3 regions of the Paenibacillus sp. Pae15 genome follow, and region 2 is predicted to be linked to each of the others. Evidence: riboswitches for the same ligand, from Rfam matches in the RefSeq annotation. Region 2 holds a riboswitch; each other region holds the start of a gene.
What was found. Region 2 has a riboswitch for cyclic di-GMP ahead of NR121_RS01775 (hypothetical protein). Riboswitches for the same ligand answer to the same signal wherever they lie in the genome.
Positions count from the first base shown of each region.

Region 1 (11,703 bases), on a different contig from region 2:
TGACGAAACACTGCCAAAGCTAACACAATCATCGACAGCCAACATATAAAAAATAAGGGAACTAAATATAACACCCTCATAATATACCAACTTTCCTTGGGTAGTTACTTGGACATTGTATTGAAGTAAGGATGCTCCAATGGTTTATGGCTCTCGCTATATGCTTAGCGCCCAAACATGGAAAACAAGCCCGCAGCACATGATCGCGCAGACGGGCCAGTAGGCGGCGGTTGTATGAAGATTAAACGATTCAGATCAGGGCAGGGTAAACGTATCCCGTGATGTCTCTCATCTTATGTCTGCCCATTACTGCCAGCGCCGGTTTAAGTTAAATGTGTTTGTTGGCTGCGGAAAACGTCGGGGTGTTTCCGCTTTTGCCGAATGAAAATTCAAGGCTCTTCTCGGTATTGGCCGCTACTTTGCGGGCAATCAGGTCGTGATACTTTTTCTGCCGGATCGCAGAGATGGTTACGCGGGGGCCGGTGCCGTCTTCATGAAAAAAAAGCAGTCCCTTACGTTCGTCATACTTGCGAATGTGATTTAGATTAACATACAGATCGGTATCCATTTTCTTGAAGTCGTTTTCTTCCAGTTCGTCTAAAAACGTGCTGAAATCCAGCAGCGAATCGATGCTATGGACAATGTTCGAGCCCTCTGTATGATAAGTGATGTCCTTCCTGCCGATTTCGATAAAATACACGTGATTGAGATCCATATCCAATCGGTTGCCGTTGGATTGCGAATCGGTATCGCCGCCCGGCAGATGTCCCGCTTTGATCATCAATTCCGTATAAGAATAACCGTATGCAGCCGAGAGCTTCTTCAGCGTATCGGGCGAAGGGGTGATTTTGTCGTTGGTCGAACGGTTTCGTTCCAGTTCCAAATCTCTGATATAAGCATGAGAAAGACCGCTTTTCTTAGCCGCTTCTCTCAAAGACATGGATCCTCGAAGACCTTCAAGAAATTTTCCAAAATCAGGAATAGGACGTCCCATCCCGGTTCACTCCTTTCTAGTACTTAATTGTAATGGACAAATGCGGGAAAAGAAATAGTTTTCTTTACATTGCGCCATCTGACAAAGTATCCCTTGACGGTTTGTAATATCGATACTACATTAGATGTAGCAGTCTTTTTCAGTGTGAAGGGGGAGAATCACTATTGCGAGATAAAATAATGAGTCGTTGGAGTACATATGAACCCTTCCATGTACCATTTAACGGATATAAAATAGCCGACATCGTAATCACCAGCCACGCACAAAACCGGTGGTCCGAGCGTGTGGAAGACGAAAAGGGCGGAATTGAGCATATTTGCAGTTTTTTATGGAATAAATTGAAGTACGGCGGAATTCAACCGTATTATGCGAATGAGAAGGACGTTTATCTCATTGACGAGGACCTGGTGATGGTATCAGAGTTTGTCGAAATAAAAGATGAGATCGACATTGCCGGCAACCCTTTGCACAAAATGATCGTAGTGACGTTTCTTGGCCGCGTCTCTCAAGACATTCAGCTTCGTGATTTGAAGGCGTATTATTCATGGCTTAGGCACAGCCGAAGAATGACTCTTGTGAAGAACGGAAGAAAGAAAAGATAATGAAAACCGGTGTTCAGAGGCCGGCCTGCGGGCCGGCCTTTTTTGGGGTATCTCTGCTTTTCGGTGTAGAGAAAGAACGGTGAAACCAGCGAGCTGTGCCTGAACGGGCCAGGCTCGCTGGTTTGTTTCTGCGGAATGAGCGGACTTTCGTAAGATGGAACACCTCCGCCGGTTCTGATATGATGAGATTAATAGAAGGGAGAGAAAGAGTTATGAATTGGAGGAACACCATCCGCGAGAACGGGCTGCATCTTTCCTGGTTCGTGGCGTTGACCGCCACCCTCGGCAGCCTGTATTTTTCCGAAATTCTGCATTACATTCCATGCAAGCTCTGCTGGTATCAGCGTATTTTGATGTATCCGCTCGTCATTATCCTGGGCATTGCTGCCGTTCGCAAGGAACGACATATGTACATATATGCGCTCCCTATGTCCATTTGGGGCGCCGGCATCTCGCTTTATCATTATTTGATGCAAAAAACATCATGGTTTACAAGCGGCGCGCAAGCCTGCGGTCCGATTCCATGCGATGTCGACTATGTGAATTATTTCGGATTTATCACCATTCCTTTTATGGCATTAACCGCATTTGTAATCATTGCTGTTCTGCAGATTTTGATGTGGGCCGCAGAACGCAAATAAAGGGCGCATTCGTGGAGAGCAGCGGGTTTGGGTTTTCTTTGGACAAGGGGTCTGTTAATATAGAATAACTTGTGCGGTTACAGTATACGCCAGGTACCAATTGTTTCCTTCATTCATAGACTGGAAAAGCATACATCGTTTCAACACACCAACATAAAGGAAGCGAAAACACGTGCAGCAAGCGATAGCCATACTGGATTCAGGGGTTGGAGGATTGACCGTGGTCAAGGAGGTCATGCGTCAATTGCCGCAAGAAAAGATCATTTACTTCGGGGATACGGCCCGTACACCGTACGGCCCGCGGCCTGCGGAAGAGGTATTGATTTTTACCCGCCAGATTGTCGATTATTTGCTTCAATTTCATCCCAAAATGATTGTTATCGCCTGCAATACGGCAACGGCGGTAGCTCTTGAAGAGATTCGCAGCAGACTGCCGATCCCCGTCGTCGGTGTGATTCATCCGGGGGCCCGGGCAGCGATCAAAACGAGCAGGAATTTGAGAGTCGGGGTCATCGGTACCGAAGGCACCATCAAAAGTCGTGCTTACGAGTACGCTCTCCGCCAAATATCGCCACAAATTCAGGTAATCTGCCAGGCTTGCCCATCGTTCGTACCGCTGGTGGAGCAGGGTCTGTTCCATGCTGAAGAGACGCGGAAGGTTGTGGCGGATACATTATCCGAGCTGAGGAAGAAGCCTATAGACTGTTTGATCTTAGGTTGTACGCACTATCCTTTTCTTTCCGATATCATCTCCCAGGTTATGGGACCCAACGTGACTCTGATCAGTTCTGCGGACGAAACGGCCAGAGAAATCAGCACGATCTTGTATCATAAGGGGAAACTTGCGACCACGGGTACCGTACCCGTACATCAGTTCTTTTGCAGCGGCGACCCGGTATTGTTCAGGAAGATCGCCCAATCATGGCTGAACGAGCATATTAAAGTAACGCCTGTGGTTTGGCAGGTTCCGAATATTATCTAATTCCCGTTCATATGCATTAGCTAGGCTATCGGCCCTTTATAAGCGGATAGGCATTTGAACTTGAAGGGGGAAATGAGATGATATTCCCTTATACGGTGCGGTATGGAAAACCGTTATTCCGGTTGGCCGCGAGGAAAGGCGGGAACGTGGCGGACCGGATCGCGGCAAATCCGGGCGGTGATCCGCATCGCCCTTGTATCTGTATCGGACAAACCGTTGCTGTGGCGCCTGGCAGGACGATGGAAGCCGTGGATACGGCCAACCCCTATGATTATGAGCGCATGATGGAGGATTTGGGGCTCTTGAAGCAAAGGTATCCGTTCCTGGCGGTCGAATCGATCGGCCGGAGTGTGCTTGGAAAGACCATTCCCTCCATCCGTATCGGATCAGGACCCGCGGAGGTGCACTATAACGGTTCATTTCATGCGAATGAATGGATTACAAGCCTGCTGTTGATGAAGTTCATTGAGGACTACGCTTCAGCCTATGTGAATGGTGCGCCGCTTGGAGCATGGGATGTACGGTCGCTGTTCGAACAAACGTCGCTTTGGATCGTACCTATGGTGAATCCGGACGGAGTGGAGCTTGTCTTGCGGGGCCTTTCAAGGGAAAACCCCTATTACAGGCAGCTGATGGAATGGAACTGCGGATTGCAGGATTTCTCGGGCTGGAAGGCCAACATCCGCGGCGTTGATCTCAATGACCAGTTCCCCGCGCACTGGGAGATCGAGCGCGACCGCCGCGGCGTACCCGGGCCGGGCCCGCGGGATTATACCGGTATGGCTCCCCTGTCGGAACCGGAAGCTTTGGCGATGGCGGAATTTACGAAAAGCCGTAACTTTCAACTCGTCGCGGCGCTGCATACGCAGGGGAAAGAAATCTATTGGAATTACCGCGATCTGGAGCCCCGTGAATCGGAAGCGATAGCATGCCGATTGGCCAGCGTGAGCGGATATGAAGCGGTTAAGCTCCATGGCAGCGATGCGGGATACAAGGATTGGTTTATTCAAGAGTTTCGGCGTCCCGGCTTCACTGTGGAAGCCGGCCTCGGGGTTAACCCGCTGCCCGTTTCACAGTTTGGGGAAATGTATCGCGAAATCGCTCCTTTACTTCTGGAGGGGCTGGCGTCGGTTTCCATCAAATCGTAAATGACAAATCCTATCCTTTCGTCAAGGGGCAAGCCGGCTCTGTTATGACAGATGCCGGCTCGTCTTTTTTTGCTGCATGCTGTTGGGTGAATGCCGGGCATTTGGTGTATAATGGAATATAGAGCTGGGAGAGCACTAGGAGGAGAGAGCATCATGTGGAGACGATTATTATCGGTAAGGCGCTGGGCGCATGTGTTCCGCAGGATTGTGCCGCTTCTGCGCTCTTCGCGAATTCCTTTCCGTGAGAAGCTGTTGTTCGCCGTTCCGGCACTGGTGTATTGGATCATACCTGACGTGCTGCCGGCGCTGCCTATTGACGATGTGGCCGTCATCATGCTGCTGATGAACTGGTTCACCGAACGGGCAGAGCGCAAATATGGCGCCTAACCGGCAAGAGCCGCCCAAGCGGGCGGCTCTTGCCGTTATGCCTAACGGGAGGCACCGGGGTCTTGTTCATATTCTTCAGCAGGCATGCGAATCCATCTTTTCAAGTATCCCTGCTCATACAGCGCTTTAATCAGAATGATCAGAATCGGCGATAAAATCAAACCCGCGACCCCAAAAAGCGAAAGTGAAATGATGATAAACGCCAGCATGGTAAAGGCCGATACGCCGAGCGAATCACCGGTAATTTTGGGCTCAAGGATTTGTCTCGTTGTAATGACAACGGCAAGCAGCACCGACAGCCAGATCCCCAGCGTTGTTTGTCCGACGATGAACAGGTAGATGATCCACGGGATGAACAGCGTAGATACGCCGAGAAGCGGCAGCACGTCAAATACCGCCGATAAAAGCGCGATGGAGAAAGCGTTCTTCACATCCAACAAGAGCAGCGATATGAAAACGACGATAAACGTCAGCGTGATCAGCTTGGCCTGTGCCTTGATGTAGGTGACGATTCCCTTCAATACGTTTTCGCGCAGAAAATGGAACGCCTTTTTAAAGGTTTTGGGCGTTTTCTCTTCAGCCATACGCTTCCATGATTCGATTTCGATGCTTAAGAAATAGGCCAAAATGATCCCGATGGCGAAATTAATCAAAAAGGTTGAAACCGAGGTTAATGCCGTAAAAGTTCCCGTAAGAAAACCGGTGACGAATTGGGTTATTTTACCGGTGATGACCGTCGAATATTCTTTGGCCTGTTCAATCAGATCCTGGATAGGCAGCGGACCCAGGTAATTCTGAAGAGCTTCGGACCGCTGAATGATTTCCCTTTCCATGACGGCCGTATATTCGGGAAACTTATCTTTAAGGTGTAAAATCTGCGTTGTAAAAATGGCGCCGAGTCCGGTAATCGCCCCAAGGATAACCAGAATAAACAAAATGGTCGAGATGCCGGAAGCAATCGATTTCTTGAGCCCTCTGCGGTGCAGAAATTTCGCGAGCGGCTCGATAATCATGTAAATGACGAACGAAAAGAAAATCGGCGTGGCGATCCGATACAAGAGACTGAAGATGTACATAAACAAATACACCGTCAAAATCAGGAGCGCAATATCGAAGATGGTTTTGTAATATTTGCGGTAAAAACTAATCATTCGGTCACCTCGGACTTCGTCAATCCTCTGCGGCTTGCGCACACCATTTGGCGGCCCAGAGCTTCATCTCTTTTAACATGCGGTGCAAATCCTTGCCTTTGGGTGTAAGCTTGTACTCCACGGTAACAGGAACCGTCGGATAGGCGGTCCGTTCCAATACGCCGTTATCCTCCAGGTGACGAAGCGTGTCCGTTAACGATTTGGGGCTGACGGATTTGATTTTGCGCTGAAGCTCGCCAAACCGTTTGGTACCGCCGAACAATTCGCGAATGACGAGAAATGACCATTTGCCTCCGATAACATCGAGCGCTTTTTCGATGGAGCACTCGATATGAACCGGCTTCACCGGAATAGAACTGCTGGACTGACGCTGTTTGAGCTGCTCGTTTTCCCGCATGGACATGGTTCTCATCCTTTCCGTATGGCTATGTCTGTGTAGGTGCCGAGAGGCAGTAACCTTGTGGTAAGTAATGATATGAAAATGTAATAATATCCGAATTTTTTCACTCCTTTCCATTTTATATAACAAGCCATAGAATAGCAAATGCAGCGGCGATACCGTTTGATAGGGAGAAAGCGCGTATGAAAAGGGTGAAGCCGGTTCCCGGCTGGACGCAGCTGCGTGAGATCATGATACGTGAAAGTTGCTTTCACCACCAAGTTTCTATACAATAAGGTGAAAACGATAAGTGCTGGGAGATGGAAATCATGAAATGCAAAATTTCGCGCAATGCCGCCAAAGTGCTTTTGGCCGAAATAGAGAAAGAGGAAGACAAAGAATTGAAGCTCCGCGTATACGTGACGCATTCACACGGAGATCATGCGCATTACGGTATGAAATTGGACAAGCCTACGGAAAACGATGTCGTCGTCTCGACCGACAAAGGCATCGATGTGATTCTTCAGAAGGACGAGCCGTTTTTGGACGGTATTCGCATCGATTACTTCTATGTGCCTGAGGAAGGCTTTTCGGTGACCAATCCGGGCAAAGGCAACCACGGCGACCACTGATTGTTTAGCGGGTTCCGCAATGGGTTAATGCAATAGAAAGGAAGCCCCCGTATGGCCAACGATATACGTATTTGCGATAAATGCAAGCATATGAGATTAAAAACGGCTTTGCCCAAGCTGCAGAAGCTGGCCCCCGACGCAGAAATCAAGGTGGGGTGCAAATCGTACTGCGGGCCCTGTTCGCGCTTTGCCTTCATCTTCGTCAATGGCCGGTACGTTACCGGCAAGACGGAGGACGAAGCGATCGAAAAGGCCAGTAAATATGTGAAGTGACTTCATAGCGGATACCTACGCGCTTATGTTCAGGTCAGGTCCTGACCGCAGGTTGCTGCGGGTTTATAAGCGTTTCGGAGTCCGCTTTTTTTCTTTATCATCCGTCTTTTTAAGGAGTTAAGTACCTCATCATTTTGGCCCGTATCGGTTCCTTATAGGAGAAATTGGGCTGTTATATATTGAAAATAGTTCCAAAGACTCAATATATTTGGTGAAAATAGGAATTTTGAATTATGTATCTCTTAGGTCTTATCTTTTATTCTTAAGGAAATGAAGTTCATTTGAAGACATTATTCGAGCAAACTCGATAAAGGCAAACCAGGCGAAAGCCTGGGCACGCAAAGCTATAGGGGCTAAAGCGCTGATTCCGGCGCCAAGCCAGCCAGTTGCCGAAGGTAAGGAGCGACGCATCCATTTGCTACTCCTGTACCCGTAGGTTGAGAGTCTCTTTGTTTTTGAAAAAGGAGTGGAAACGGATGCAGGGTCAGGATCGGAGCATCATGTCAAGAAAAGGCTTTTACACGAAAGTAGGGAATGATTTCGTAGGCGTGTTTTTGTCGAACGAAGGTCCGAAAATGTTCATTAACCGTGAGGTTTACGAACTGATGGCGCCGTGCTGGGACGTCGAAATGGTTAAGGGGCGCAGCCATCAGATCGTGAATTTTTACTGGTGCGGCGAAGTCAAGCTGTCTGTAAGATGCGAAGCGGATAATGACATATTCATGCCGCTATTCGATTATTTGAGCTGCAGGGAGTCTCTGGTTCGTCACGCCTGATTGCCGGAATAGAAGAATAACCGATATCGCAAAAAGAACCGCGGATAAGGCGAAGTGCCTTTGAAGCGGTTCTTTTGCATGCTTATATGATATGTCCGGGCTGCTTCAGCATAAACATGGAAAGATGAAGAAGCTTAAGACGATCACAGTACGGCAAGGTCCCGAATGTTATTGTTCGGAAGGAGCCGCCTTGTTGCTGCGCCAACCGTATAAACCGCCGGGGGCGAAATATTGGTAAAGACTGCATTCGATGCGGCCGTTGAACAGCTTGCGTTTCTTGTCGGTTTTACGGCCCATATGATGCTCAAGCTGTTTGTTCGGGCTCAGGATGAAGGCGGACCATGTAGGCAGCTGCCCGTATAAATGGCTGAACTGGCGAATAGCCCGTTCCGCTTCACCGTGGTCGCCCAGACGTTCGCCATACGGCGGATTCGTAATGATACATCCGTAATCTCCCCGCGGCATGACCTTGGCAACCGGGAGCACCTGCAGGGTCAGCTCCTTTGCCAGGCCGGCCGCCTTCGCGGCGGCCAAAGCGACATCGATCGCTTTCCGGTCGATATCGGAGCCCGTAATCTGGAGCGGGATGTCATCCTTTACAAGATCGTAAGCTTCTTCGCGGGCTTGAGACCATAATTCATTAGGAATGAGCGGCCACTTCTCGGCGTTGAAGCTGCGTCTTAAGCCCGGGGCCAAATTCCATCCGATCATTGCGGCTTCGATGGGTATCGTGCCCGATCCGCAGAAGGGGTCATAGAGCGGGCGTTCGGCCTGCCACCGGCTCAGCAGGACCAAGGCTGCGGCCATGGTTTCTTTCAGCGGGGCTTCCGTGACCAGCTTGCGGTAGCCGCGCTTGTGAAGTCCGGGGCCGGTTGTGTCCAGCGTCAATGTAGCGATGTCGTTGAGCAGCGACACCTCGATGACGAAGCGGCCGCCGGTTTCGCGGAACCACTCCGTACCGTACCGCCGTTTCATGCTTTCGACGATCGCTTTCTTGACGATACCCTGGCACGCGGGAACACTGGACAGCTGTGACTTGTGCGACCGTCCTTCCACAGGAAACTCCCCGTCCTCGGGAATCCAGTCCGGCCAAGGCAGCGCCTTGACGCCTTCAAACAGCTCGTCGAAAGTAGCGGCTTTGAATTGGCCCATCTTGACGAGTACGCGGTCGGCCGTGCGAAGCCACAAATTGGCGCGGCATATGGCTAAATAATCACCTACGAACGTTACGCGTCCGTTCTCAACCGTGACTTGATCGTAGCCGAGATTGCGCACTTCTCTGGCTACAACGGCCTCGAGCCCCATAGGGGAGGTGGCGATGATTTCAATGGAATCTGACGACATGTTGAACTCACTCCGTATCTGTTATGAAAGGGAAAACTCCGAATATCAGCAGGTTGAACTAAGTCTGGAAAAGCCATACAATTAATTAGTATAGGCGATTGACGGTGATTATACAATGACACAAAGCCATTATGGCGGGTATTGGCGCCGCATTGCAGGGTTTCGCCTATTGGCGCAAACCATCGTGCATGGGCGCGGGCCGGCCCAAAACGGGAAGGAAGGAAAACCATGACAACATCAATAACGGCAGAGCAGTACCTGGAAGGATTTTTTGAACCGGATGAGCTGTTGGAGCGGGTTAATGAAGGCATCCGGGCCAACGATATGCCGGAAATCTCGGTAGCCGCCGGTTACGGGCGGCTTTTGACTATGCTTGTGCGCATTACAGGGGCCAAAGAGGTGCTGGAGATCGGAGCGCTTGGGGGATACAGCGGAATTTGTCTGGCACGGGGGCTGCCGCATGACGGTAAACTGGTCTCGCTGGAGTTGAAGCAGGAATATGCGGATCTGGCTTTCAAGCATGTAAGCGAAGCAGGATTTGGCGGGAACGTGGAGTATCGGATCGGTGAGGCGCTGGACAGTCTGAAGGCGCTCGATGCGGAGGGACGGAAGTTCGACCTGTTTTTTATTGACGCGGATAAAGGCAATTATCCGAATTATCTGGAATGGGCGATCAAGCTGGCCCGGCCGGGGGCTATCATCCTGGGCGACAATTTGCTTATGCGCGGGAAAGCCGTAAACCCGGAGGCAAAGGGGAATGCGGTTACCCAAATGAGGCTGTTTACGGAAGCGGTGGCTCGGGATCCCAGGCTCGAAGGCGTGCTGCTGCCTGCCTACGACGGTTTAGCCATAGCAAGGGTGAGGGAATAATCATTATAAGAGGAGCCGTTGTTTTCATATCTTGTTAGGGAAACAGGAACATGCTGCTTTCCATGCGTTTCCATCGATAGGAGGATGAGAAGTTTGACACAGGTGCGGTTAGAAAAAGATTTTCTGGGCTCCAGGGAGGTTCCGGTTCAAGCTTACTATGGCATTCAGACGCTGCGGGCAGTGGAGAATTTTCCGATCACCGGTTATAAAATTCATTCCGAATTGATTCGCGCGATGGGGATGGTGAAGAAAGCCGCCGCCACCGCCAATATGGAAATCAAACAGCTGAATCCGCGCATCGGGCAGGCTATCGTTCAGGCGGCAAAGGAAATTGTTGAAGGGCAGTGGCACGATCAGTTTATTGTCGATCCGATTCAAGGAGGAGCAGGCACTTCGCTGAACATGAATGCGAACGAAGTGATTGCCAATCGGGCGATCGAGCTTTTGGGCGGAACGAAAGGGGACTATTTCATGGTCAGCCCGAATACCCACGTCAATATGGCTCAATCGACGAACGACGCGTTCCCAACAGCCATCCATATCGCGGCCCTCTCCTCCATTCAGAAACTGCTTGAAACGATGCGCGAGCTGCATGCCGTTTTCGTGGAAAAAGCCCGGGCATTTGACGGGGTTATCAAGATGGGGCGGACGCATCTGCAGGACGGGGTCCCGATCCGTCTCGGTCAAGAATTCGAAGCCTACGCAAGGGTGCTGCTTCGGGATATCGAACGCATTACGCATTCCCGGCGGCACTTGTATGAGGTCAACATGGGAGCCACGGCGGTTGGAACCGGACTCAACGCAGACCCGAGATATATTGTCCGCGTGGTCGAGCTTCTGGCGGAAGAAAGCGGGCTCCCGCTGGTCACCGCCGAGCATCTGGTCGACGCCACCCAAAACACGGATGCGTATACGGAGGTTTCCTCGGCTTTGAAGGTGTGCATGATCAATATGTCCAAAGTCGCCAACGATCTTAGATTGATGGCATCCGGGCCGCGGGCCGGCCTCGGTGAAATTATGCTGCCGCCCCGTCAGCCCGGATCTTCCATCATGCCGGGCAAGGTTAATCCGGTGATGTGTGAGGTCGTCAATCAGGTAGCGTTCCAGGTGATCGGCAACGACCACACCATTTCGTTGGCTTCCGAAGCAGGACAGCTCGAGCTGAATGTGATGGAGCCGGTCCTGGTGTTCAATCTGCTGCAATCGATCAGCATGATGGATCAGGTGTTTCAGGTGTTTAACAAGCACTGTCTGCAGGGCATCGATGCCAATGTGGAACGCTGCCGTGAATACGTGGAAAAAAGTGTGGGAGTGATCACTGCGCTGAATCCCCATCTCGGTTACGAGACGGTGGCGCGCATTGCCCGCGAAGCTATTGTGACCGGACGCTCCGTGCGGGAATTATGCCTGCTGTACGATGTGCTCAGGGAAGAGGAATTGAATCTGATTCTCGATCCTTATGAAATGACCAATCCCGGGATTGCGGGGGCCTCTTTATTGACCGATAAGACAGAGTAAATGAGA
Region 1 is NZ_JALJRM010000016.1:86,181-97,883, reverse strand. It holds gene NR121_RS14875 (hypothetical protein) at 1-32, opposite strand, end outside; gene NR121_RS14870 (helix-turn-helix domain-containing protein) at 329-994, opposite strand; gene NR121_RS14865 (hypothetical protein) at 1,159-1,596, shown strand; gene NR121_RS14860 (disulfide oxidoreductase) at 1,809-2,237, shown strand; gene racE (glutamate racemase) at 2,410-3,219, shown strand; gene NR121_RS14850 (M14 family metallopeptidase) at 3,297-4,367, shown strand; gene NR121_RS14845 (hypothetical protein) at 4,521-4,754, shown strand; gene ytvI (sporulation integral membrane protein YtvI) at 4,796-5,905, opposite strand; gene NR121_RS14835 (winged helix-turn-helix transcriptional regulator) at 5,925-6,308, opposite strand; gene NR121_RS14830 (hypothetical protein) at 6,614-6,916, shown strand; gene NR121_RS14825 (YuzB family protein) at 6,968-7,189, shown strand; cyclic di-GMP riboswitch class I at 7,492-7,583, shown strand; gene NR121_RS14820 (hypothetical protein) at 7,666-7,965, shown strand; gene NR121_RS14815 (THUMP domain-containing class I SAM-dependent RNA methyltransferase) at 8,134-9,309, opposite strand; gene NR121_RS14810 (O-methyltransferase) at 9,538-10,179, shown strand; gene aspA (aspartate ammonia-lyase) at 10,264-11,697, shown strand.
Region 1: linked by a shared signal. The riboswitch ahead of NR121_RS14820 (hypothetical protein) and the one ahead of NR121_RS01775 (hypothetical protein) in region 2 are both predicted to bind cyclic di-GMP.

Region 2 (9,023 bases):
CTTATCCAAAAAAGCACATGAAGATGATCAGCGGCTTGGTTTCGATCCAGTTTTCAGGGCGCAAGCCTTGAGAAATGAATACGTTTGGTGATGATGGCGGAAGGGAACCACGCGTACCCATACCGAACACGACCGTTAAGCCTTCCAGCGTCGATGGTACTTGGACCGCAGGGTCCCGGGAGAGTAGAACGTCGCCAAGCAAACAGCCTGCCTGCCTATGGCAGGCTTTTTTATGTCTTACTCAAAGTCAGTGCCTTCCAATATTTGCACGTAGCCGCTCGTTCCGTTCAACCGGATATAAGCGCCGTCTTTAATCCGTTCGGTCGCTTTTTCAATTCCAACGACGGCCGGAATGCCATACTCCCGGGCAATCACCGATCCGTGCGTCATCAAACCGCCTACTTCCGTGATCAGGCCGACGACCGAGGTAAACAGCGGTGTCCATCCGGGATCGGTATAGGGAGCGACTAAAATTTCCCCGGCATTCAGCTTGGCTTCCTCCGGCTTAAGAACGACTCTTGCAACACCTTCGACGATACCTGCGGATACCGGCGTGCCTACAATCGCGCCCTCCGGCGCTTCCACCACATCACGCAATTTTCCGGAAATGATTTCTCCTTCGCTTGTCATCACCCGGGGAGATTTTAGTTTTTGATTCCGTTCATGCTGCTTTTCTCTTGCTTCTACGATGGTTGGAACATCTCCTGAAAAGCGGTTTTCCAACAGTGCGATGAGCTCTTCCAGCGTTAAATAATACACATCGTCTTTATGCCGAAGGACTCCTTTTGCGACAAGTCCGTTCGCTTCTTCCATCATCGCGCGTTTGTAGATGTCAAACAGCTTCACCACACAGAACTTGTGATGCTCGCGCATGCCCAGCAGGTGGCGGTATAGCTTAATCAACCGGGATATGCTTCTTTTTTGCCAAAAACCAAAATGCGCGGCAATTTCTTTTCCCGCCGCCTCGGCTTCAAGCCTGCCTTGTCTGAATTTCTTCCTGTGCTCCCCGGCCGCTGCCGTTCTGATATTGCTGATAATGGAAGGGATCAGTTGGGTAGGCTCCTCGCGCCATCTTGGTCTGGTGATGTCAATTTCACCCACACACCGCATACCGTATTTCTGAAGAAAGCTCTCCAATTCTAATTTAAATTCATCCCCGCCCGGAATCTCGCCCAATTTTTCATCGAAATGGTCGCTGCTTGCTTTCTGCAAATAATCAATTAAGCCGGGATACTTTCGTATCTTATCGGCAAGGTCTCCCAACGCCAAGCCGAATTCGGTTGTCACATTGCCGGGAAGAGATTTGTACAATGGATTCAACAACCTATCTGCCCGTTCTTTCCCCACCCTTTTGTACAGCTTCTTTTTAAGCGTTCCGGAAGCCAGGACACCTGCAATAAAATAGACGGCCACTCTGGGAATCACCTTGGGCATTTTCTCGATACTCTTCCTGATCGCGCGAATCCTGTCCGCCCCTGAGGCGGAAAATACATGGATCCCGGTTTCACGAGTGATACGATCAATAAGGGCGGAGGCCTTTCTGTTCGCCTTTGCGGGATCTTGCACAAACCGGTGATTGATTACTTTCAATGCCAAGGGAATGATGATCGGCGCCAGTTTACTGACCGTGCGTAATATTGTGCCTATCGGTATGGATCGATGGCGAAAGGCTTCTCGGCTCATGACTTCCTCCAAAGCTGACGCTATGGATTCATCCATGCCCTTGAATATTTTTAGCATTCTGTTTCGAACAGGCCTTATAGAAAGAGGAGCGGTAAAATCAGCAAACATTCTTCCCCCTGCATGATGCAGGATGTACGGTTCGGATGAAGCAGGATTTTTCTTTATAAAATGAAGAAGGCGGCTCAAAACGGATATAGCCAGCGGTTTCATTGGATCAGTCATCATTTGAATGTAGCCGAAATTTATAAATACATGCAATTGATTATCTGAGACAGGCGGTACTGGATATAACGATGTAATCGGCCGACTTTGGAGAATATAAAATTGACCGTCGGCAAAACCCCACTCCACATCTTGCTCCGAGGCATAGTGAGCTTCAATTTTTTTACCCAATATTGCCAGTTGAATGATTTGATGATCCGTTAAAGCCTGCAGCTGCTGTTTCTCCGGAGGGAGATGCTGAGCAACCGTTCCTCCTTCCGGCACGGCATATATGGCTGTTTCCTTCTTGGAAACCTGTTTTTTTACGATTTCACCTGCACGCACCTGATACAAATCCGCAGTAACCAAACCGGATACGAGGGCTTCTCCCAAACCGAAGCTTGCATCGATCGATACCGTTCCGCGATGTCCCGTGACCGGATCCGCCGTAAACATAATTCCGGACACCTCCGGGAAAATCATGTGTTGAACAACAACGGAAATAAACACTGAACGGTGGTTAAAGCCGTTTTTGGCGCGATACGAGATCGCCCGGTCTGTAAACAGTGAGGCCCAGCAGTTTTGTACGGCGTTGAGCAGCTGCTCCAGTCCGCAAACATTCAGATAAGTATCCTGCTGTCCCGCGAACGAGGCCGTCGGCAGATCCTCAGCCGTAGCGCTGGAACGAACAGCATAAGCTTGAGCTTTCCCAGCGGTTTCCCACGCTTTTGAAATAGCCGATTTTACAGAGTTGGGCATCGAAAGGGAGGTGAGATGTTCGCGAATACGCTGTCCCAATATACGTATTTGCTCCAATTGTTCATGGCTGACGCGGTCCAACTGATCGAACAGTTCCTTCATCTCCCGGCTGGATTGAATGAATTGGCGGTAGGCGGCAGTTGTCACGCAAAAACCCTGCGGTACCGGGAAGCCGGCTCTTGTCAGCTCCCCGAGGTTGGCTCCTTTTCCGCCCACAGCCGGCAGATGGGATTTATCAATACTCTGAAAATTCAGCACATATATCGTTGGCATTTTTCCAACTCCTTAATACGAAATGGCAGCTTGCATTGGTTCCCAATATATTGATCTTGTCACTGAGTTGTCAACCATTTTTTTGCTGATTTTCATATTATTCCATCCCCCGGCGAAAGCCGTTCTCCAATCGATGGTTTACATGAGGAGAGGCTTTTCCATTCACAATATATAGTATAAAAATGAAAATTTTTACTATAAAAAAGGAATTTGATTGAATATGTCGAACATTGTTAGATAATATCTAGTTTTTTCTAACTAATCTCCTTTGAAAAGTGATAAAGGCACACCCATTGAAAAGTGGGGTCGCAAAGCTACAGGGGCTTCAGTGTGATAAACACTATGCCAGCCAGTTACCGAAATCCGGATCATCAATCCTCCAATTTCGGGGGATTTTTTGGTTTTGGGACGTATTATGTAGCATTCTTCCATCGTCACTCTAAGTAGATGAGTTGGTCCGTGTTTTGTGAAATCATTGATGAGAGGAGAGAGTGAAAATGTATCTTGGCCGAGTTCCTGCAATGGGATTGGATGAGATTCGAAACCAAACCTATGAGGAATTAAAACACCACTACACTAACCTGAAAGCTGAATTAAAGGTGGCTCGCGTTAATTTTGAATTTGAAAGGGCAGCCGATCTTAAGGAAGAAATCGATTTTATTTTTAAAGAATTATCAAGAAAAAAGGAAAAAAAGACCAGTTGATGATTGACATACGGGACGGTTTCACATGAAGTCTGCATGGATCAGTTTCATGGTATGGAGGAGTAAGTCATGAAAAATGAACGATTGCTGTACATTCTTTTTAGATTGATGAAGAAAGAGTTAAATACATACGAACATTGCATGCGGGTTGGCAAAATGGCGAGAATCATGGCATCCTATCTTCATTTCAATCAGGAACAAACACGTAGTCTGGTCGTAGGATGTCTGCTTCATGACATTGGCAAGATTTTTATTCCAACGGATATTATTACAAAGAAAACAGGTATGACGGTAGAAGAATGGGAAACCATGAAACGTTATCCTGTGCTCGGAGCAAATCTGGCGCAAAAAGAAGGAATTCATGATTTGAATATTATTGAAATCATTAAATACCACCGCGAACGCTGGGATGGGTCCGGTTATCCTTATGGCTTGCGCGGTGAGTTTATTCCGACTTTTGCGCGAATTTGCTCTATCCTTGATGCTTTTGATGACATGCTGCAGGACGGTCCTCACAGAAAAGGTTTATCCGTTCAAGAAGCCAAGCAAGAGCTGTGGTATCAGAGCAGGAAGCAATTTGACAAAAACCTTGTTCAGGTTTTCCTGAGCATCCCGTCGCATGAATTAAAGACATTCTCCAGCTTCGGCAAATGGAGAGAAGAATATTACGGTTGAATATACCAAATGCCTCCTGTGATTAATCCGGGGGGCTTTTTTACATTCGTTTTTCTCCAACGGCGCCGGATTTGGGCAAACGGGAAGCGACACAGCATTGACAACATCTGGGTTAGCCTGCATAATGTGTTCAAAACGTACATGCGCGTACGGATGATGTACATGAACATGAAGGAGCCGGCAGACTGTATATGGAACAAAGATATGTCAAGGAATCTAGATGCTACAAAACATCCCGAGTATTTCCGACGGATGTCAATAATCACAATACGCTGTTTGGCGGAAAGCTGATGGCCTATATCGATGATATCGCTTCTATCGCGGCTTCCAAGCACTGCCGCAGAAACGTCGTGACGGCTTCGACGGATTCTGTCGACTTTTTGTCACCGGTTCGAACAACAGATTCGGTATGCTTGGAATCCTTCGTAACCTGGACGGGAAGAAGCTCAATGGAGGTCTTTGTCAAAGTGATTACCGAGGATTTGAAAACGGGGGAGCGCACCATTGCCGCGACGTCATTCCTTACTTTCGTGGCGCTCGATGACAATAAGAAGCCCGTTGCCATCCCGGCAGTCATACCGGAAACGGAAGAGGAGATCAGGCTTCACGAAACGGCTGTGCATCGCGCCGAGATGCGCCGATTGCGCAGAGAAGAAAGCAAGAAATTTGCGGACTACCTCACGGTGAGTTTCCCGTGGGAATCGGATTCAGGCTCTGATCATTCCTAGAGTGGAGCCGTAGTGAATCGATGGAAGTGCAATCATCATGGAAAAGCCGATCTTGCCCCTTACGGGAGCTATCGATCGGCTTTCTTCACTTTAAATATCGGTAAAGTTGACCGGCCCCACAACCTCCGTTAAGAAGGCTGTGAGCTCCGCCGCTTCTTCCTCATTGAGCTTGTATACGTGCTCCAGGTAGCCCTCAGCCTCCAGATCGTCCGGCCCGATGACAGCCGTGCGTCCGGTCTGCAAATCCGTGACCATCTTTTTTCCGTAAAAACGGTTAGTCGTCGTGATGGCCAAATCGAATCTCCGCAGCGAATCTCCGACAAAACAAACGAACCTTGTTTTCGTTTCCTCCGTACCGTCGTATAAATAATCAAATTCCATAATTTCCGCTTTCTCCTCCGTTTCAAGCTTTAAGTTATTCGAATTATAACAGATTTTCCGGGGCTTCGCCAAAAAATCCGATCGCGAGATGACTTTAGCCCGATTTCGACCATGCGTTTCGTTTTCATTTCGGGTGAAACATGGTACAATCGGAAGAAGCGGTAGCATTCATAGAATGAAGCGATTCATAGAGTAGAAACGGAGGCTTGTAAGAAAAATGTCCAAGAGAAAAATGAGAAGTGACATGATCAAGAAGGGCTTTGACCGCGCGCCTCACCGCAGCTTGCTGCGTGCTGCCGGCGTCAAAGAAGAAGATTTCGACAAGCCGTTTATCGCGGTTTGCAACTCCTATATTGATATCGTTCCCGGTCACGTCCACCTGCAGGAATTCGGGAAAATCGTAAAAGAAGCGATCCGTGAAGCGGGCGGCGTTCCGTTTGAATTTAATACGATTGGCGTAGACGACGGTATTGCGATGGGACATATTGGTATGCGATACTCCCTCCCGAGCCGTGAAATTATTGCCGATTCCCTGGAAACGGTGGTTTCCGCTCACTGGTTTGACGGAATGGTCTGCATCCCGAACTGTGACAAAATTACGCCGGGCATGATGATGGGCGCTTTGCGCGTCAATATTCCGACGGTTTTCGTCAGCGGCGGGCCGATGAAAGCGGGTAAGACCAGCGATGGCCGTTCGATTTCATTGTCCTCCGTATTTGAGGGCGTAGGCGCCTACCAAGCGGGCAAAATCGATGAAAAAGGCCTGCAGGAGCTTGAACAGTACGGCTGTCCGACCTGTGGATCCTGTTCCGGCATGTTTACGGCCAACTCCATGAACTGTCTGGCTGAAGGTCTTGGCCTTGCGCTGCCGGGCAACGGTACGATTCTTGCTGTCGATCCGGAACGCAAAGAATTTGTGAAACGTTCGGCAAAGCAGCTGATGGAGCTGATCCAAAAGGACATCAAGCCGCGTGACATCGTCACCGTTGAAGCGATCGACAATGCGTTCGCTTTGGATATGGCCATGGGAGGTTCCACCAATACCGTTCTTCATACGCTGGCCATAGCGCATGAAGCAGGGATCGACTATCCCATCGAACGCATCAACGAAGTAGCGAAGCGTGTGCCGCATTTGGCCAAAATCGCACCGGCCTCCGATTATCATATTGAAGACGTGCATAACGCCGGCGGCGTGAGCGCGATCCTTAACGAACTGCTCAAAAAGCCGGGAGCGATCCACGGCGACCGGATCACTGTAACCGGCAAGACGCTGAGAGAGAATGTGGAAGGTCATGAGATTCGGAATACGGATGTCATTCGTACGCTGGATAATCCGCACTCCGAACAAGGCGGATTGGCTGTTCTGTTCGGCAATCTGGCTCCGAACGGCTCGATCATTAAGGTCGGTGCGGTCGACAAATCCGTAGGCGGCTACCATAAAGGGCCGGCCATTTGCTTCGATTCCCAGGAAGAAGCTCTTGCAGGCATTGCCAACGGTAAAGTGAAGGAAGGCCATGTGGTGGTCATTCGGTACGAAGGACCCAAAGGCGGACCGGGCATGCCGGAAATGCTCGCACCGACTTCCCAGATCGTCGGCATGGGGCTTGGCGCGAAGGTGGGCCTGATTACGGACGGACGTTTCTCCGGCGCATCCCGCGGTATCAGCATCGGTCACATTTCTCCGGAAGCGGCGGAAGGCGGTCCGATCGCATTCGTAGAAGACGGAGACATCATCGAGCTCGATTTGAACAACCGCAAGATTGAGCTTCTGATCAGCGAAGAAGAATTCGAGCGTCGTAAGGCGAACTGGAAAGGCTTCGAACCGAAGGTGAAGACCGGTTACTTGGCCCGTTATTCCAAGCTTGTTACGTCCGCCAGCACGGGCGGCGTTATGAAAATAGATTGATCTGTCCATGAATAAAGACAGCCCATCGGTATTACCGCGGTGAGCTGCACCTCCAATGGTTAGGGATGTCTAACCATCGGGGGGCAGTTCAGGATGAGGCTGTCTTAATCCTTTTTATTCGTCTACATGATCGTCACCAGACGAATCGTGGGTCGGATGGGCATCGGGATACTCGCGTGAAATGCCTGCGTGAAGCTCCCGGTTTTCGTAGGTAAATTGATTATGCGGCCGCTGGTCTTCTCGCCATGGGCTACTCTTGCCGAGAGATTCGGTTTCCAGGCTGCTTCCGTAGGGCCCCTCCGGAAATTCCTCCGCGGTCAGGTCGTTGCGCTGGGATTCGACGGTTTTCAGATCGGTATATTTCTTTTGAGGGGCTTCCTCTATAAAGCCGTCTCGATTACGGTCGATCGAAGCCATTTGTTGTCACCTCCTTGGGACTGGGTGATAAACTGTTGATTTAATTTTCCCCTTATCATGGATTATTATCCAAAACCTGCTTGATTTTGTAGGTTCTCCATGATATGATCGAATTAATTTCAAACGTCAATGAGGAAGCACCTCTCTTACTTACCGTAGGAGGGTGCTTTTTTGCGTTTGAAAATCATAAAGTTCAGGAGGGGAGCCCATTGAATCTGATGTTTATGAACAGTCTGGAAAAGGCGACGGAGGAGGGAAGAGTCCGGACGGCTCAGGTATCCATCGTTGAAAATCAAGGCGTATGGGTCGTGATGTGGAATGAAATCAAGGAGGACGGGCGGTCGGAGCAGGAGACCTGGTACGAGGGCTTGCATTGGGATGAGATGATGTCCTCCTTTCGGGAGGGGGTATTTATGAAACAGTGTGGAGGCTTTAAACCCCTGCTTGAGATGAGCGTAAGTGAGGTTGACGGACTGGATGGACGCGCCGCGTTTGTTCTGATGCTGCATTTTTACAGCGAGAAGCATTCGAATGAGGAGCTTTATGAGGCGCTGCGCCAATGGCGATGGAAGCAGGCGTCGCGCGAGAGCAAAGCGCAGTTCATCGTTGCTACGAACCGTTTGCTCAAACTGATCAGCACCTTCGTTCCCCAAACGGAAGAAGAACTGCTGCAGCTTCCCGGATTTGGACGAACCAAATTGTCCATGTACGGCGCAGAGATTCTTGCATTGACTGCAAAACTCCCGCAAAACGGCTTGTTTCCGTTAACGTGGGTAGAGGAAAAAGTCGACCCCATGGAATTCAATGCCTGGCTGTTGGAAGAGAAGGAACGTAAGCGTAAGGCGGAGGCGGACAAGCAGGAGATCAAACGGAAGCTGCTTGAGGCGATTTCCCGGGGCGAGCAGCTCGACAAGCTGATGGAGCAGACCAAGGTGCAGCGCAGGAATCTGCTCCTATGGATCGAGGAACTGGATCGCGACGGTTACGATTTAGAAAGCTATATCGAGCAGCTGCTCGAGCCGATTCCCGCAGCGGAACGGGAACGGGCTTGGCGGGCGTTCCAACAGCAGGGCGACCGTTATCTGAAGCCGATTCTGCAAGCCGTCTACAAGGAGGAAGAGCTCTCGGCCAAGGATGCGGATCGCATCTACGAATGGCTGCGCCTGCTGCGAATGAAATTTCGTCGTGCGAACGCGATGAAATCCGTTGAGGCAAGCTGATGCCGCAAAGAGCTCTGAAAACCACAAAAGACTGGCGATTAGAGCCAGTCTTTTTTGCGGAATAAAATGAACATGG
Region 2 is NZ_JALJRM010000002.1:43-9,065, forward strand. It holds rRNA gene rrf (5S ribosomal RNA) at 84-200, shown strand; gene NR121_RS01770 (phosphoenolpyruvate synthase) at 238-2,916, opposite strand; cyclic di-GMP riboswitch class I at 3,190-3,277, shown strand; gene NR121_RS01775 (hypothetical protein) at 3,414-3,620, shown strand; gene NR121_RS01780 (HD-GYP domain-containing protein) at 3,690-4,295, shown strand; gene NR121_RS01785 (acyl-CoA thioesterase) at 4,487-5,023, shown strand; gene NR121_RS01790 (DUF3055 domain-containing protein) at 5,114-5,407, opposite strand; gene ilvD (dihydroxy-acid dehydratase) at 5,622-7,310, shown strand; gene NR121_RS01800 (hypothetical protein) at 7,425-7,727, opposite strand; gene NR121_RS01805 (HRDC domain-containing protein) at 7,946-8,947, shown strand; gene corA (magnesium/cobalt transporter CorA) at 8,986-9,023, opposite strand, start outside.

Region 3 (11,703 bases), on a different contig from region 2:
TTCTTGAAGGGCGAAATCTGGGTTTTCATTACGAAAGGGCCTCTTGGATATTCAGGGGGATAGACATCATGATCAAGCCCGGTGAAGTGGTAGGGCTGGTCGGGCCAAGCGGCTGCGGCAAGTCCACTTTAGCCCGCATGCTGGCCGGCTATGAGAAGCCCAAGGAGGGAAGCGTTCTGTTGAATGGCGCTCCTCTGCCTTCCAAAGGCTTTCTTCCGGTTCAGCTGATATTTCAGCATCCGGAAAAAGCGGTCAACCCGCGATGGCTCATGCGGTCCGTACTGAAGGAGAGCTGGGACCCCGATGAACAGCTTCTTGCCTCTTTAGGCATTGAGGAGGAATGGCTAAACCGGCGTCCCGGCGAGTTGTCCGGCGGCGAGCTCCAACGATTCTGTATCGCCAGGGCCCTTGGTCCTAACACCCGTTTTTTGATTGCCGACGAGATTACCACGATGCTCGATGCCATAACCCAGGCCCAAATCTGGCATGCGGTGCTAGAGGCGGCCGAAAAGCGCGGTATGGGAATGCTTGTGATCAGTCATGATAAGCATTTGATCGGACGGGTTTGCACCCGGGTAATGAAATGGGGCTCTTCAAGGACGCTTTAGGGGGTTGACAACAAGCCGCGAAATATAAAACTTCCGAACCGGCAGGGGACTGGAAATCGGCATGTAAAACACACCAGCTGCGAATTTAGTTTCGTACTGGTGTTTTTTTAATGTAAAAAGACCTAGATGATATTCTAAAATATAGTACTAAAGACTCGTAAAAATGATAGTCAAATTGTGGAAAATGTGTTAGAATAAAAGAAAAGATGTCGAAACACCATAAATTAACACTATCCATGTCGATAGTTTTGACGATATACATATTTCTTTTGCACCAAATGTAAACAATGTACAACCAATGATAGTCCGATCAAGGCACAGCCATTGAAAAGTGGTGTCGCAAAGCTAAAGGGGCTAACGTGTGGAAACACACCATGCCAGCCAGCCGCCGGAATGAGGAAGAAAACCCTTCATTCGGAGGGTTTTCTTTTTTATTGTAATCGAAAAAGATGGCTTCGTTAAAAAGAGGATGTTGTAGCCTGTGAGGATGGTGAGAGGCCATGTACGGTGTTTTTAATGAAAAGCGATTGAAACATTTATCGGAAGAAATTGAGAGAATTCGATTCAAAATGCATGGCATATTCAACATCAAGCTTTGTTTATCCGATCCGGAAGTTAAAGCATTAAGCAAGGAATTGGATTGTGCGGTGATCAGATACCAAGAGTATATCAAGCGATTGACATGAATGAAATAAGGACAATGAGAGGTATTTTACGGAAAGGGTGATGTCAGTGAACGGTGAACAGGCGGTAAACGGACTAACACAATTGCTGGTCAAAGATATAGTGACCTATGAGCATAGTATAAGGGTTGGAAAAATGGCCAAGCTGATGGCGGCCTATCTGAACTTTGATGAATTGCAAACCCAAAAATTGATTGCAGGATGCTGTTTACACGATATTGGCAAGGTACACATCCATGACTCCATTTTGAAAAAGAAATCCTCGCTCACACAGGAAGAGTGGAAATATATGAAGTGTCATGCTTTTTTCGGAGTTCAGATGGCCATCATGGAAGGAATTACCGATCAGGATGTCATCGATACCATTCATTATCATCATGAGCGTTGGGACGGTACAGGCTACCCCAGCGGCTTGAAGGGAAACGACATTCCTGTATATGCCCGCATTTGTTCGATATTGGATGCTTTCGACTGTATGATATCGGATCGCCCCTATAAAAAAGGGATGTCCATACAGCACGCTCGCGAAGAACTGCTGAACCAGAGTTATTCGCAATTTGACGGTCATTATGTTCAGGTGTTTCTCACCATCCAGGATATGATATTGGAACATATTCAAAGAGACTCCGTACATTCGTTCGCCTATCATACGAGAGCTATATATCATTCGGGAATCGTATGACGATGAGATGAGTAGGTCACCGCCGGTGGCTTATTTTGGCTTTTGACAGCTGAAAATGTTACAAATTATTGTTTTTTGATAGGACGGAAGGAAAATGAGGGGAAGGTAATGAATTAAAATTAATGAAGGGCAGGAAGAGCCGAAGCATACAAGATTGGAGGGAAATCAGAAGTGAAGAAGGTTCTTACATCCACGACATGGAAGGTATGGCTTGCCTTTTGGATGATGATCGCCATGCTGACCATTCCGGCCCCGAGAGCGGACGCGGAATCGTTCTCCTATTTCGGGTATCCGAAAGGAACGGTGGGCATATCCAAGCCAACCATCGGTTTTGAGCTTGGCGAAAGGAACGGACTGCAGGTTGGTTCGTTTAGTATGAAGCTGGATCAAAAGCTTGTTTCGGGGACTTTTGATAAAGAAACGATGAGTTTTACATATACACCGACTGCGGGATTAACGCCAGGGGAGCATTCGGTTGAAGTGCAGCTGCAATTTACCGGTTATCAGACGGTTCATTTGAATTGGACGTTCACGGTAGCAGACAACCCTATAAGCGAAGTTCCCGCCGCATACTCACAGACCCGTCAACTGGGTCTGAAAGCGATCAACGATTATCGCATGCTTTACGGATTAAAGCCGGTCAAGCTCAACGGGAATCTGACGTTAGCTGCCCAACTCCATGCTCAATATTTGTTCACGAACCGTGCAGGGGAGACGACGCCTTCGGTTTCGCTGCATGATCAAAAGAAGGGATTGCCCGGTTATATAGGAGCCACCCCTTCCGAGCGTGCGGTTTATGCCGGATATTTTCGCGGCGTCGGAGAAAATGTTTCTTTTAAAACGGGAAATCTCGTGGATTCCATCGACCAGCTGTTTGATGCGCCGTATCACCGCAAGCCCTTTTTAATGCCGCATGTTACGGAAGCAGGTATAGAGATGGTCGGGGATTATGTCGTCATCATGTTTGGCTATGGGGAAAACTCCGAAACGGAGATGACGGTCTCTCCTGCCCCCGGGGATCCCTATGTTCCGCTGATTTTTGACGGTTACGAAAATCCGGATCCAATACGTATGCATGCGTCAAGAGATTATCCCGTCGGGTATCCGCTTAAGGTAGTCGTAACGGGAAAAGGCGTTGGCGAAGTCCAGTTGCTTGAAGCGACTTTGAAGGATGAATCGGGTCAACCGGTGAAGCTGCTGCAAAACAGTCCGAGCAATGACGATCATTTAACCAACAGCGTCATCTTAATTCCACCCGAGCCCCTAAAGCCAGACACTTCATATGCTGCATATGTGAAGCTGGGCGTAACAGTGAACGGGGCATCCCAAACGCTCGAGAAAGCCTGGAATTTTCATACGGAGCCGATTCGCGGCATCGGGAAGCAGAAGCTGCATACAGACATCGCCGCGTATGTGAAGCTGACAGAGCAGAAAGACAGAATTCAGCACGTGGTCACCTTCAAGCTGGACGATGATAGCTATACAGTGGATAACGTGCCGTTCCCGTTGAAGAGGGCTCCGTTTATCGAGGAAGGCACGTCCTATTTATGGGTCAGGGACTTGGCCGCGGCGCTGGGAGCCGAAGTGACTTGGGATGACGAACGCAAAGCGGCGGTCTATACAAAAAACGGCCGCGTAATCACTTTCTTTACGGGTCGTAACGTGTATGCCATTAACGGTATTGAACATACTACGGAATCGCCGGCCCGACTGGTAGACGAACTCACCATGATTCCGGTACGCCTGCTGTCCGAGGTTTTGGGTGCGCAGGTAGAGTATCTGCCGGAAACGCGGACCGTAAAAATTGTGTATTGATACGTTTGAAGAAGCTGAAGGGTCCCGGTGATATGCCGGGAGCCTTTTTTTGGTACGTCCAGCATGGGCGTCATCTTTAGGGTGAGAGTCCCGAACGGGGGCTGGCGAGCGCCTACCGTAGCTGAGGGCAAGACCCTCTATGTCAATATAGAATGTACGTTCGGTTTTTGGGACGGATATCTCCCACTTCGTAACACTGGAGAGTCAGAGGTGTGTTTAATCGCCTCCTCGCCTTTTCGATCCAAATCAAGCAATACATATTTTTTGAACAAGGGACTTGCATGTTTTCATAGGTGAGAGGACGGGGGTTAGCCGCCCCCTCCTACTCGATTCTCCATTTCGTTTATACGCCTAAGAGGATATTCCGCAAGGAACCCGAATATATACATTGTATCTTTGGATAGTTGAAGCAGAAGCTGAGGCCGTTAGCCAATCATGGATAAGGGAGGAATGCGGATATGATCAACATCCTGCTTTTGTTCTTGTTGATCATGAATCCGGGAAATCCGGTCGATTCTCATGAAGATTACATTTTTGATGCGCGTCAGGCAAGGGTCGGTCAAACCGCAGCGGGAATGACGATCCAAGATTTGGATGTTCAACCGATCAACGAGTCGGATTATTGGGCTGTAGTCAAATTTAAAGGCGAGACCACGGTTTGCGGAGAGATTGTATTTATCGACGATAATGAATCCGGTGAAGGGTGGGGACTGCTTAATTATTTTACCCCGAGCAGCCATTGCGCCGCCAAAATTCCGGTAACTGATGTCGGGAAGCAGCGCAACGGTTTTTCGTTGACCGATAACCCTGCCCGGCAGCTTGAATCATTAAAATTAAACGGTAAACGTTATCAGATCACGCTGATCATCGATGATTATGAAATCTATCAGACCGGTAAGGCTCAAGAAAACAAAGCGCGTCTGATTAAAGTTGTAGATGCAGTGAAGTTGGATTAACATCAAAGAGTCAACGAGAATTCTTGGGGAGGAAGACATGAGGGTTATTGATTTATCGGAGATGATAATGGATGGAATGACCGTTTACCCGGGTGATCCCGAAGTGAAGGTTGAAGTGGTTCATACCCGCGAAGAGCATACATGGGAGCTGCGTCAATTGACGTTGGGCACACATACCGGAACACATGTCGATGCTTTCTCACATATGCATCAGGGGGGGAAATCCATCGATGAGATTCCTGTCGAACGATTTTTCGGAACGGCACAGCTTGTAAAATTACATTCGGAGTGGCCGGTTCGTCAAGGCTTGTTTTTTATAGAAGAATGCGGAATGGAACAGTTTGAACGAATTAAACAAGCCAATCCGCCTTTTGTAGGAGGAAACCTTACGGAAGCTGTGGAGAGAAACCTGTTGGCGATCGGAATCCTCACCTATACGAACCTGGTAAATCTGGAATTGCTGCCTTACGGAAGAAGCTTCATGTTTTATGGCTTCCCTCTTAAAATTAGGCACGGGGACGGGTCTCCGGTGAGAGCCGTTGCCATACTTGATCATTGAATCGCAAGGGTATCCGTTCATGGTTGTAACGGGTATCCTGTTTGCGTCGAATCAAAATGATCCGAATTTTCGCATGCACCGTTTCATTTTTCCCCGGCCGCACTTTACATCCAACGATCGTAGATTTAAATTCAAGGAATGATTCTGAATCGAATGTCAATTAAATACAATGAAATATCGATGTCTCTACGGGAGGAGGGGCACATAGCAGCGGAAAGCTAAGGACGTGATTGTAAGCGTTAACAATCATAGTGTGAAAGCTTCTTCAGCATTACGGGAACGAGGTGATTACAGTGGGAACTCGCTTATTATCGGAGCATATGATTAAAAAACAGTATCCTCATTTGAGATATGTAAGAATTCATACCGACGGCAACAATAAAGCCACGATCTATGCATGGAACGATAATTTGCAATTACCCGATAAAGAAATAACCAAGTTGAAGAAATTCGCTTCCGGTTATTTGCCTCAGCACGTTTGTTATCAAGTCAAATCCTATGACAAGATTGAAGCTGACCGGGTCCCGCAAGTTGGTGAGCTTCCGGAGGCTGTGGTTCAAGCGGCAATGAGCAGAAGCTTAAATCAAAACCGCATCGTCGAGGTGATGAATGAGCTGTTTTCCAACGGAAGGATGACCTTTAACAGCTACGATATGATCACGGGAACCATTCATTTTGATCTTTGCTCATCTGTGCCGTTTACCGTGATGGAAAAAGAACTGATTCGCCGGTATCTTTACGAAATTACGCCTTTGGGAGCTGCCAGTGAAGTCAATTATTGCCAAGAGCCGGTCGGCGATGATAAACCTGCAGATTTGATTTGAAAGAATTAGCAGGCGAAGCAGGATGTACGGCCATCCCATCCAAAAAAGACTGATCCGCCATTGGTCAGTCTTTTTTTGGTACGCCCAGCATGGGCGTCATCTTTAGGGTGAGAGTCCCGAACGGGGGCTGGCGAGCGCCTACCGTAGCTAAGGGAAAGGGTGTCCGCCGCGAGGCGGAATCCGAAGGAAGCCGGGGGCAAATGCACGGGTCAAGGTACACGAACTGGATTTGAGGCAGGGTTAGTCGGATGAGTTGCCCAAACATAATGAAATCCAAAGCCGCCAAGGGCTAATCCTGTAGACTCCAGTGGTCGCGGGCAGACAGATGACGTTCTTATCTGGGGAGGCCTGCGGAATATGCGAAGTCACTTCGTAACACTGGAGAGGATGTTCGAAGGGGACAACCTACGGCTCGCTTACAAGCGAGTGGTCCAAAACGGAGGAGCCCCCGGTGTGGACGGCGTAACGGTAGTGGAGCTACAAGCTTACCTGAATATCCACTGGGAAACGGTGAAAGCCGAACTCCATAAGCGTGTGCTGAAACGGATTCGGGCTTACCTGAACGCCGGAGTCATGGATAACGGGGGATGTCAGAGGATGGAAGAGGGCACGCCGCAAGGCGGGCCGTTAACCCTGCTTCTGGCCAACATCCTGCTGGACGAACTGGACAAAGAACTGACCAAGCGCCAAAAGGGCATCTCAAAGTTTTTGCCTGGGTAATGTATTGAATAATGGATTGATCCTATGGTATTATAATTGTAACATTTTGTATATAAAACCAGGTTTATTATAATAAACCGAATGGTGAGCGATACATATCATTTAGTCTTACGTCAATATGCTGAGCGCGTCATATTTTCGCCGATATAGTGTTTTGCAAGCGTTTTACAAGGAGGAAATAAATCCGCATTCCGATGGAGTCTTCCCATCCGGCTTTCTTGCTAACCAGGCCGTCTCTGCGGAAGAGATAAGCGTTGAATTTATCATGATCAAGGAGTATGATGAAAGATGAAAACTTTAGTTTGGTCAGGTCCTGAAAAAATGGAAGTACAGGAGGCAGCCGTTCCCGCATTCGGGGAAGATGAATTGCTGTTGAAGGTAGATGCCGTAGGGATCTGCGGATCCGAAATTGAAGGCTATCTGGGACATAACAGCCTCCGGGTACCTCCGCTGGTCATGGGGCATGAATTCAGTGCCACGGTTGAGGCCGTAGGAGCCAAGACCAACGGGTTCTCAAAAGGAAACAAAGTTGTAGTCAACCCGCTTCTTTCCTGCGGTGCGTGCAATTCCTGCCGCAAAGGGCTGGTGCAGCTGTGTGCAAAACGGGCCATCATCGGCATTCATCGGCCGGGGGCATTTGCGGAGTATGTTCATGTGCCGGCATCTGCCGTTCATCTTCTTCCGGAGGGAATAAGCCCTTTTCGGGCGGCTCTGACTGAGCCACTGGCGTGTTCGCTGCGAGCGGCCAGAAGAGCGATGGAAGGACATCCGTTTGCCAACGTCGTCGTATTTGGAGCGGGAACGATCGGCTTGCTAAGCTTTCTGACCGCACAAATTTTGGGGGCCTCCAAAATCATCGTCGTCGATACGAACGAGGCCCGCTTGAGAACGCCTGAAAAATTGGGCGCCCATGCGGTATTTACTTCCCATACTCCCGATTACTTGCATCAAATCAAGGAAGCCATGGGACCTTCCGGAATTGACGTCATCATCGATGCTGCGGGATTCCAGGCCACCCGTTCCGCGGCTGTAGAACTGGTGAATCTGGGCGGAACCATCATGAACATCGGTCTTGGCATTGATCATACGCAAATTCCGATCAATGTTTGTATTCGCAATGAAATATCAATCCTGGGCTCCTTTTCTTATGATAAACAGGACTTTTACGATGCTCTCGAGCTCTTGAAGAGCGGCAAAATTAACGAATCGGATTGGTCGGAAATCCGTTCCTTACGGGATGGAGACCGGGCGTTTCAGGATTTGATTCATGGAAGGGTACCTCATGCAAAAATCTTTTTGATACCTTGAGGGGGAGTATTTTTCCTCCCTATTTTTTTTTATTTATGGAGATGAGCAACAGTGAATTGGCTTATTATTCTTTTATGTTCGATTTGGGGATTTAACTGGGTTGTAATGAATATCGGGGGGCAATATTTTCCGCCGATGATGTTTTCCGCACTGCGTTTTCTTGTAGGGTCTCTGGTCATATTTGCCGTCATATGGGTTAAGCGGATTCCATTGCCCAAAAAAGAAGACTGGAAATGGTACGGAATATGCGGTTTTTTACAGATCGCCTATGTTTATACGGCTTCCCAATATGCATTTCATTATATGGATACGGGCCTTGTATCTGTTCTGAATTTTACGATGCCCCTATGGCTGACGCTCATCTCTCCGTTTTTTATGCCTGATGAACGTTTGACGAAAATGAAATTGTTAGGCGTATTTACCGGCATCATTGGACTGGTTATGGTCATGGAGATAAATCCGGCTCAGTTTGACGGCAATGGGATGAAGCTGTGGATGGAGGTATTCGTATTATTAGGTGCGGTGGGCTGGGCGATATGCAATATTATCATGAAAAAAGTGCTCCATTCCCACGATAAGATTCAGTTTACAGGGTATCAGATGCTGATCGGCGCCATACTGCTGCTTTTGGGGTCATTGGCTTTTGAAAGAGGGGATGCGATCACCTGGAGCAGAGAAGGCATATTCGCCGTTCTCTTTGCGGGGGTGCTCGCATCTTCCCTGGCTTATGTCTTATGGTTTTATATTTTAAGCAAAATTGATGTGACCAAGGCTTCCATGAGTTTATTGCTGGTGCCTGTAGTCGGTGTTTTTTCCAGCGCGCTCGTTTTCCAAACCCGGTTGAGCTGGAGCGTCTTAATAGGGATTGTTCTGATACTTGCGGGTATCGGGATCGTTAATCTGAAGCAGGGTCAGCGTGCACGGAGTATTGCTGTTAAGCAGTAAACCCATCCGCATAATGAACAAGGGGCCTCATCTGAGTCGAAGACTTGGGTGAGGCCCCTTGTTTATTGTAAGAACCCGAAATGATGAATCGAAAAATCAGAAATTACAAAAAATTAATCTCTGTATAACAATGAGTTGATACTTCAAGGCTAAAGTCAAAGTAAAGCGTTCCATTTCTTTTCCGATGCCCGCTGGAAGACATCGCAGAAAGGTGAGATTCCGATGACAATACGAATGGGAAATGCACAGCTGCACTCTTTACCTTTTGAAGTTAAATTGGCTTATCGTTCCGATGAAATTGAGCAAGCATTACGTTTACGGTACCAGGTTTTTGTCGAGGAGCAGCGTAATCTTCGTTTAATGAACGATTCAGGCTTGGAGCAGGACCGGTATGACGAATTTTGTGATCATCTCATTGTTAAGGATCTGAATTCGCAGGCCGTTGTCGGCACATATCGCTTGCTTCCCGGGCCCAGGGTGCTTCAGCACTGCGGATTTTACTCGGAAACAGAATTTGATTTGTCCCGCTATGAAGATTATAAATGGAATACCCTGGAATTGGGCAGAAGCTGTGTGGCGGCGGAATATCGCAATGGAAGGGTCATTCAACTGCTATGGGAAGGCATTGCCGATTATATCAAGCAAAAAGGATACCGTTATTTAATAGGATGTGCGAGCCTTCATATGGGCACCATTAAAGAACTGAATGAGCTGTACACGATGCTTGCAGTGAATCACGTCATTACGGACCGCTTTGGAATTACCCCGCTTGAAACGCATCGCATTCCAGGTTTACAGCTGGTAAACATGGAGCTTAGCGAAAAGGAGTTATTTCGTAGGCTGCCTCCATTAATGAAAGGCTACAAGTGGTTAGGCGCTGAAATCGGCGGCGAGCCTGCCTATGACGAGATTTTTGATACCGCGGATTTTTTCATTATTCTGGAGGCCGAAAAGATCACGAACAGCTACAAAAAGAAATTTCTAAGGTGATTTCAACTCATCGTTCCAGAGGAGGCTTTCCATTGTACGTCTGGATAGGAAAAATGGCAGGGCTTGAACATCGATTGCACCGATGGGCCGGCTTCATCCCCCGTTGGGCTATTCGTTCAGCTTGTTATGGCTTAAGCTGGCTGCTCTTTATGTTTGCAGTGAAATGGAGAAAAAAGGTGCTGAGTAATATGAAGCAGCTGCTTCAAACCACCGGTACGCTTCAGCTTTGCCATTACTGCAGATCGTATTTCTATCAGGTCCTTCTGACGCTTTACGAAATAGGATTCGATTCCTCCGGGCTGCTGCGGCATTGGGAGAAGCGTTTTGAAATTGAAGGCGAATGTCATCTCATAGAGGCGCTCAAGCACAAAAAAGGAGTCATATTAACGGTTCCGCATATCGGCAACTTTTTTTTCTATTACTGGTATTTGTCACAAAAGTATCTCTGTTTGACGGTGGCTACGGCAGGGAGTGAGGAGCTTCGTCCTTTGTATCTCAAATTCCAACGGCTGGGCTGCCGCGGATTGGATTACGATAACGTCCCGCCCCTGCAGCTTATTCGCAGGCTGCGGAGCCATTTGAAGCAAAATGGTGTAGTCTTCCTTATGGGAGATTTTTACCGCCGAAGCTTTCCTCCTGCCTTTTTTTTCAACCGGGCCACAAGGAGTCCTAACGGTGCGGCACATCTTGCATTGGAATATGGCGTTCCGATTCTTTCTTTTTACGGATACCGGACCAAGGGATTTTGTCACCGGCTCGTCTTTGACGCACCACTGGACTTGAACGGGCAATTTCAAACGGATCAGCGGTATGAGGCAACCAATGCGTTGAATAAAATTCTGGAACAAAAGGTCAAGATGGCTCCGGATCAATGGTTTTACTGGTTTAATACCGAGGAAAGATGGGACTGTCACCCGGAACGGAAACAAAGCAGCAAAGGAATAGAATCCGCTTCATAATGGGTACTCGTGTTACAAGACCAAAGGTATTGTGAGGCTGATGAAGAACATGGATACAGGGAGCCATTTGATTATTGGCGCGACATTGGCGGGACTTGCTTATGTGGACCCCGTAGTGGCGCATAATCCAAGTTTGGCCCAGGCTGTTATGGTAGGCACATTGATTGGCTCTCATGCCCCCGATTTGGACACGATACTACGGATTAAGGGATTCTCGTATTATATCAGATATCACAGGGGAATTACCCATTCGATACCCGCTTTGTTGATATGGCCTGCGTTCATTACATTGCCGCTGATGATGGCCTACAGCCGTTGGGATGATTGGATGCATCTTTACGGCTGGATTTTTGCCGCGGTTATTCTTCACGTAGGGCTCGATTGGTTGAATGCTTATGGTGTACAGTGTATGCGGCCTTTTAACAGCCAATGGATGCATCTGGATGTTCTCGCTATTTTTGATCCGTTTTTATTTTTCCTTCATGCCTTCGGATTAGGATTATGGTGGGCCGGGTATGACCCGGCGGGCGTCTTTACCTGGGTCTATGCGATTAGTATAGGATATATCGGGTTACGGGCCTGGTGGCATCATCTTTTAGTGAAGCAAGTTATAAATATGGTCGGCCGGCAGAGCATTTGCCATGTGCTTCCTGA
Region 3 is NZ_JALJRM010000001.1:189,869-201,571, reverse strand. It holds gene NR121_RS00930 (ABC transporter ATP-binding protein) at 1-608, shown strand, start outside; gene NR121_RS00935 (ABC transporter ATP-binding protein) at 1-7, shown strand, start outside; cyclic di-GMP riboswitch class I at 913-1,001, shown strand; gene NR121_RS25280 (aspartyl-phosphate phosphatase Spo0E family protein) at 1,109-1,294, shown strand; gene NR121_RS00925 (HD-GYP domain-containing protein) at 1,341-1,973, shown strand; gene NR121_RS00920 (stalk domain-containing protein) at 2,145-3,788, shown strand; gene NR121_RS00915 (hypothetical protein) at 4,247-4,744, shown strand; gene NR121_RS00910 (cyclase family protein) at 4,782-5,303, shown strand; gene NR121_RS00905 (hypothetical protein) at 5,597-6,127, shown strand; partial or broken gene NR121_RS00900 (hypothetical protein) at 6,485-6,814, shown strand; gene NR121_RS00895 (alcohol dehydrogenase catalytic domain-containing protein) at 7,136-8,155, shown strand; gene NR121_RS00890 (DMT family transporter) at 8,207-9,100, shown strand; gene NR121_RS00885 (GNAT family N-acetyltransferase) at 9,323-10,090, shown strand; gene NR121_RS00880 (lysophospholipid acyltransferase family protein) at 10,123-11,049, shown strand; gene NR121_RS00875 (metal-dependent hydrolase) at 11,090-11,703, shown strand, end outside.
Region 3: linked by a shared signal. The riboswitch ahead of NR121_RS25280 (aspartyl-phosphate phosphatase Spo0E family protein) and the one ahead of NR121_RS01775 (hypothetical protein) in region 2 are both predicted to bind cyclic di-GMP.